DNA from 2 places in the Collinsella ihumii genome. Region 2 is predicted to be linked to the other one. Evidence: riboswitches for the same ligand, from Rfam matches in the RefSeq annotation. Region 2 holds a riboswitch; the other holds the start of a gene.
The links. A riboswitch is a leader RNA that binds a small molecule or an ion and turns the genes downstream of it on or off. The one in region 2 is predicted to bind thiamine pyrophosphate.
Positions count from the first base shown of each region.

Region 1: another riboswitch for thiamine pyrophosphate. It lies ahead of thiC (phosphomethylpyrimidine synthase ThiC); the one in region 2 lies ahead of QVN30_RS05555 (thiamine-binding protein).

Region 1 is NZ_JAUEIQ010000008.1:98,005-101,504, forward strand. It holds gene thiM (hydroxyethylthiazole kinase) at 1-303, opposite strand, end outside; gene thiC (phosphomethylpyrimidine synthase ThiC) at 461-1,804, opposite strand; TPP riboswitch at 1,796-1,913, opposite strand; gene QVN30_RS08765 (hypothetical protein) at 2,201-2,404, shown strand; gene QVN30_RS08770 (DUF6054 family protein) at 2,451-2,864, shown strand; gene QVN30_RS08775 (YaaA family protein) at 2,774-3,500, opposite strand, start outside.
Region 2 is NZ_JAUEIQ010000004.1:150,695-154,194, forward strand. It holds gene QVN30_RS05550 (heavy metal translocating P-type ATPase) at 1-1,769, shown strand, start outside; TPP riboswitch at 1,838-1,963, shown strand; gene QVN30_RS05555 (thiamine-binding protein) at 2,015-2,323, shown strand; gene QVN30_RS05560 (ABC transporter permease) at 2,307-3,116, shown strand; gene QVN30_RS05565 (ABC transporter substrate-binding protein) at 3,169-3,500, shown strand, end outside.

The sequences.
Region 1 (3,500 bases), on a different contig from region 2:
GGATGCGCCGGCGCCCACGGGGTCGAGCACGATCGCGTGGCCCAGCTCGCCCGCGCGCTTGCCGGCCACGCGCATGCCCTCGATGCTGCGCTGATTGAGCGTGCCGATGTTCAGCACGAGGCCGCCGCAGATCGAGGTGATGTCCTCCACGTCATCGGGCTCGTCGCTCATGATGGGGGAGCCTCCGCACGCGAGCAGCGCGTTTGCGCAGTCGTTGACCGTCACGTAGTTGGTGATGCAGTGCACGAGCGGCACGGTGGTGCGAACGTTGTCGAGTGCACGGCCGAGTTCTGCCATGTCCATGGTGCTATTCCTTTCTGAGATGAGGACGGGGCCCTGCCCGGTCCTTCATGTGAGTTTTTCCGTTCGGGAGCGTCGATCAGCTCATTCATGAATGAACTGGGGTGTCAGATAAACGAACCCTGCGCAAACGCTGATTCGGCCCCCGTACATTCATGAATCAATCCGTATTTCCCTGCGCGTCGAGATCGATCGTCGTCCCCTCGAACACCTTGTTGACCGTGCGCACGGCGCACATCTTGCCGCACATGGTGCAGGTGCCCTCGGTGGAGGCGGGGGAGGCCTCGTAGCGCGCCTTCGACGTCACCGGGTCGAGCGCGTAGGTCCACATCTCGTTCCAGGCGAGGCGCCGGCGGGCGTCTCCCATGCGGTTGTCGATATCCTTCGCGCCGGGCACGCCCTTGGCGATATCGGCGGCGTGCGCGGCGATCTTCGTGGCGATGAGGCCGTCGAGCACATCCTGCGCGTTCGGCAGGCACAGGTGCTCGGCGGGCGTGACGTAGCACAGGAAGTCGGCGCCGGCGCTCGCCGAGATGGCGCCGCCGATCGCGGCGGTGATGTGATCGTAGCCGACGCCGATGTCGGTCACAAGCGGGCCGAGCACGTAGTAGGGCGCGTTGTGGCACAGGCTCTTCTCCATGCGCACATTGGCCTCGATCTCGTTGATGGGCATGTGCCCGGGGCCCTCGATCATGACCTGGACGCCGGCGTCCCAAGCGCGCTTGGTGAGCTTGCCCAGCTCGATCATCTCGGCGGTCTCCACGGCGTCGTTCGCATCGTAGAGGCAGCCCGGGCGGCACGAGTCGCCGAGCGAGATGGTGACGTCGTACTCATGGCAGATCTTCAGGATTTCGTCGTAGTACTCGAAGAAGGGGTTCTCGTTGCCGGTGACCTCCATCCAGCCGAACAGCAGCGAGCCTCCGCGGCTCACGATGTTCATGAGGCGGCCGGTCTCCTTGAAGGTCTTGATGACGCTCTTGTTGATGCCGCAGTGGATGGTGAGGAAGTCCACGCCGTCCTCGGCGTGCGCGCGCGTGACCTCGAGCAGGTCGTCGACGGTCAGCTCGACCAGGGGCTTCTCCATGTAGCCGATGGCGTCGTACATGGGGACGGTGCCCACCATGAGCGGCGTCTCGCGCACGAGCTGCTGGCGGAAAAAGCGCGTCTTGCCGGAGTTGGACAGGTCCATGATGGCGTCGGCGCCGAACTTCTCGGCGGTGCGCACCTTTTCCCACTCGACGTCGGCGTCGGCGACATCACCGGAAATGCCGAGGTTGACGTTCACCTTGGTGGAGAGGCCGGCTCCGACGCCGCGGGGCTCAAGGCCCATGTCGAGGTGGCGGATGTTCGCCGGAATGGCTATGCGGCCCGCCGCCACGCCCGCGCGGATGAACTCCGGATCGCGGTGTTCCCGCTCGGCGACGGCGCGCATGGCGTCGGTGATGACGCCCGCCCGCGCGTAGTCGAGCTGCGTGACAAGATTGACAGTGTTGGGTGCGTTCATACGCATGCTCCCTTCGTTGGCATTACCCATATCAGGTTCGTCGGGTCGGGGCGGGTCGCGCCCCCTCTCAGCCTGCCGTGGTGTCCTGCAAGCTCCCCGTGATATGCGATTGTTGCGCCCATTATAGCGCGCTCGGTTCCGGATGGACTCGAGCCGTCGTCTATTTCGGGGTTCCGGTGGCGCGCATAGCGGGCGAAGCCTCGAGGCGAGCATAATTACGGTTGCACCGCTCGCGGAGTCGTTAATCTCCGCCGTGAGAAAAAAAGTGCCTGTCCCTTTTTTCTCACACCCGCCCACGGGGACTGCGGCGGGCCGTTTACGGAGCCGTCCCCCGATATCGCCCGGGTTCGCGAGATGCTTCGTATACTGAGCACGAGAGGTGAGAGGAGAGGCGAGATGAATCATCATCCGCTGGACTGGGATCGCGACGGGCGCGTCGGCATGGGCGACGGGGCCTTCACCGAGATGGTGCACGGCCTGCTCACAGGCCCCTCCGGGGCGAACGGTAACCAGACCGGCTGCGGCTGCGGGTGCATGGTGTGGTGCCTGGCCCTGGTCGTTGTGCTCATCGCGATCCTCATCTTCCTCGGCGGTTCGTGACGCGACCTGCTGTTTCATCTCAGGCGGCAGCAGACGGGAGGATGCGATGATCCCTCTTGAAGCCCCCATCGGCATGGAGGACGCCAAGGCCCTGGTGCGCACGGCGGTCGGCGAGCTGGGGACCTCAATCGAGTGGGCGGGAAAGACCGAGCGCGACCTTGGCGACTTCTCGGTGTACGTCGGCGTCATCGAGAAGTTCTTCCTGCGCAACGGCAGCTATGCGAGCCTGACCATCGTCATCACCGGCGACGGCTCGTCCTCCCGCGTCGAGGCGATCGGTTCGGGTGCGGGCGACGGTCTGCTCAATATCGGGCTCGGCGCGCACCAGGCGTTCGAGCGCGATTTCGAGAGTGCTCTGCGCGAGAACGGCTACGAGTGGTCCTCTTCGGCATCGCCTGCTTGGCGCACAAAGACAAGCGTGCTCCCGTCCGCATCGGAGAGGTCCGGTGCGAAGGCGTAGCCCACGTCGAACCGCGTGAGGTCGCGCGCATCCTCAACGCCGTGCTCTGCCATCCAGCGGACCATGGAGCCGCGGGCGATCTTGCTCGCCGTCGCGCGCTGCACGGGTTTCCCGGCTCGGAGCTCCTCGCTGAAGATGCAGGTCACCGCGGTCGCCCCTTCGGGCAGGTGCGGCAGCACGGCCTTGGCGTACTCGACGCTCGCGAGGTTCACCACGACAGCCGGTTCGTCGTCGGTAAAGATCGCGCGGGCGATCGCGTCTCCCCACAGCGCATAGAGGTCGCGCGCGCCGTCGAGGGCGAGCTTGGCCCCCATCTCAAGCCGATAGGGCTCCACGGCGTCGAAGGGGCGCACGCAGCCGTAGAAGCCGGACAGGATCCACAGGTGTTCCTGCAGCCATTCGAGTTCGGCGAACCCCATGACCTCGGGCGCCATGCTGCGGTACTGGATGCCCACGTACGAGAAGACGGCGGGAGAGACCGAAGGCGCGATATCCGGATCGTCCAGCCGCGCCTCGTCTGCGACCGGTTCGAACGCATGCAGGCGCTCGATGTTCTCGGCGAGCAGCTTGTCGTTCACGCGCCACAGTCCCCGCAGGCCGTCGGGGCCCTGGGTCCGCTCGATCTCGCGCAGCGCG
Region 2 (3,500 bases):
GCTTTCGGGGGTTTGCCCGCGCCGCGGCGCGCTCGCTGGCCCGTGCGCGCCTGGACGTGCCGGTGCTCGACGCGGCCGCCATCGGCATCTCGCTTCTACAACGCGATTTCAAGACGGCCGCCAGCACCATGCTGCTGCTCAACTTGGGCGAACTGCTCGAGGACTACACGCGCGCCACGTCGCAAAACCAGCTGATCTACACGTTGCTCGACGTGCCCGATTACGCACAGCTCGTGCCCTGTGGAGATCCGGCCCTGCGCGGAGCGGAGGAGCGCCGCGTCCTTGCGGACTCGCTTGTCGCCGGCGATCTCATCGTCGTGCGCACCGGCATGCCCGTTCCGGTCGACGGCACGGTCGAGCAGGGGACCGCCATGGTGAACCAGTCGTCACTGACCGGCGAGCCGCTCGCGGTGGAGCGCACCGTGGGCGACGACGTGTTCGCCGGCACCGCCGTGGAGGACGGCGAGGCGTACGTGCGCGTCAAGGCCGGCGCGAGCGACACCAAGCTGCGCTCGATCGTGAACCTGGTCGAGCAGGCGGAGGCCTACAAGGCGGAGGGCCTGGCGCGTCGCGAGCGGCTCGCCGATCGAATCGTGCCGTGGAACTTCCTGCTTGCGGGCATCGTCGCCCTGACGACGCGCAACCTCACCCGCACGAGCGCGGCGCTCATGGTCGACTACTCGTGCGCCTTGAAGCTCACCGGCGCCATCGCGGTCCTTTCGGCCATGAGCCAGGCGGCGCGCGAGGGCTTCACGGTCAAGGGCTCCAGGCACTTCGAGGCCATGGCGGAGGCGGACACCATCGTGTTCGACAAGACCGGCACGCTGACCGAGGCGGCGCCCCGGGTGTGCGCCGTCATTCCGCTTGACGGATGGACGAGGACGCAGGTGCTCCGCTTCGCGGCGTGCCTGGAGGAGCACTTTCCGCATCCGGTGGCGCGCGCCGTGGTACGCGCCGCGGCGGCGGAGGGGCTTGAGCATCGCGAGCGCCATGCGGCGGTCGAGTACCTGGTCGCGCACGGCATCGCGAGCTCGCTCGACGGCAAGCGCGCGGTGATCGGCTCGGAGCATTTCGTGGTGGAGGACGAGGGCGTCCGCATCCCCGACGAGGCTCGCGGGAAGATCGCCGCCGAGCTCGGCGGCCTGTCCGTGCTCTATCTCGCGGTCGACGGCGAGCTCAAGGGCGTCGTGGGCATCCAGGATCCGTGCAAGCCCGGCACGGCGCGCGCGATACGCGAGCTGCGCGAGCTCGGCCTCACGCGCATTGTGATGCTCACCGGCGACAACGCCCGCGCCGCGTCGCGCATCGCCGCGGAGGCGGGTATCGACGAGTGGCGAAGCGACCTGCTGCCGGAAGACAAGCACGGCATCGTCGAGCAGCTGCGCCTGGAGGGTCGCCGCGTGGTGATGGTGGGCGACGGCGTGAACGACTCGCCGGCGCTCTCCGCTGCCCATGTCGGCGTCGCCATGGGGTCGGGGACCGCGATCGCCAAAGAGGTCGCCGATATCACGCTCACCGATGGCGACCTGGATGCGCTCGTGCGCCTGCGCAGGCTCTCCATGGGCCTCGCGGCTCGCATGGACGCGTCGTTCGCCGAGGTCATCGGTTTGAATTCGCTGCTTTTGGCGGGCGGCGTCACGGGGATCGTCACCCCGCAGGCGAGCTCGCTGGTGCACAACGGCAGCACGGTGCTGCTCGCGGCGCGCAATGCGCGCGCGTACGGCGCGGAGCCCGGCCGTCGCGCGCTGCCGTTGGCCGCATCTCGATAGCGCATGGAGTCCCGCGCCGTCCGATGTCGCAAGAACGCGCGAGCGGTTGCGCGAGTTGGGATATACTGGACACGCAAGAGGGGAGCTGGCGGATGCCGGCTGAGAGGAAGCTCGACGGGCAGCATCGCCCGCACCGCTTCGACCCTGAACCTGATCCGGGTAATGCCGGCGTAGGGACCAACGCTTTGATACAAAAGCCCCTACGATGTTCGAGGGGCTTTTTCCATGCCCCGGAAGGGAAGACCATGGAGGCAAGCGTAGCGATTCAGGTGTTGCCGCAGAACACGGAGAGCGACGAGGAGACCTGCCGCATCGTCGACGAGGCCATCGCCTACATCATGTCCAAGTTCCCCGATGCGTACGTCGGTCCGTTCGAGACCGCGATCGAGGGCGACTACGACCTGTGCATGGAGGTGCTCACCGAGGTGAACCGTATCGTCATCAAGGCCGGCGCCGACAAGGTGGCCACCTATGCCAAGATCTTCTATGCGCCCGAGCGCGGCCTGCTGACGACGGAGCAGAAGGTCGGAAAGTACCATGAGTCCGAAGCGTAAGGGCTCGGGCGCGCCGGCGCTTGCGCGCACGGCGGGGGTGAGCCCGCTTGTCGGCAAGCTGGCCGCCCCGGTGACCGTGCTGGCCCTGGTCGCTATCTGGCAGCTCGTGTGCTCGGTGGGGCTTGTCCCGTCGTTTCTGCTGCCGAGCCCCGTGGCAGTCATCCAGGCGCTCGTCGGCGACTGGCAGCTGTTGGCCGGCCATGCCGTGACGTCGCTCGCCGAGGCGGCGGCGGGGCTCGCCTGCGGTATCGCGCTCGGTTTCGCCGCGGCGGTCCTCATGGACCGCTTCGAGCTCGTCTACCGTGCGTTCTACCCGCTCGTCGTGCTCACGCAGACCATCCCGACGGTCGCCATCGCGCCGCTGCTCGTGCTGTGGTTCGGCTACGGCATGCTGCCCAAGGTCGTGCTTATCGTCATCACGACCTTTTTCCCGATCACGGTGGGGCTGCTCGACGGGTTCCGCTCCGTCGACCCCGACGTCATCGACCTCATGCGGTCCATGGGCGCGAGCCGCGCGCAGATCATGCGCCACGCGAAGCTGCCCGCGTCGCTCGGGCACCTGTTCTCGGGCCTGAAGATCTCCGCGACCTACGCCATCGTGGGCGCAGTCATCGCCGAGTGGCTCGGCGGCTTCTCGGGCCTGGGCGTGTACATGACCCGCGTGCGCAGCGCCTACGCGTTCGACAAGATGTTCGCCGTGATCATCCTCATCTCCGCCCTGTCGCTGGTGCTCATGTGGGCGGTCGGCGCGCTGCGCCGCAAGCTCATGCCCTGGGAGCGCTCCGAGGGGTAGGAAAAGGCGCCGACAAGGCGCATCGATCAGATTTCGCATATTGGAGAGTCATATGTCTCGTATCTCAACCATCGATCAGCTTTTTGCCCACCGTCCGGTTTCCCGCCGCGGGCTTGTGCGGTGCGGCCTTGCGGGCGCCGGCGTCCTCGGTGCCTCTGCGCTCGCCGGATGCTCCGACGGCACCTCGTCGAGCACCGCATCTTCCGGCGGCTCCGCGGCAACAGGCGCCTCTGAGCTCAAAAAGATCACGTTCGCGCTCGACTGGACGCCCAACACCAACCACACGGGCGTGTACGTCGCCGCGGCCCGCGGGTACTACGAGGAGGCCGGTCTCGAGGTCGAGATCGTGCAGGCGCCCGAAAACGGCGCCGACGCCCTGGTCGC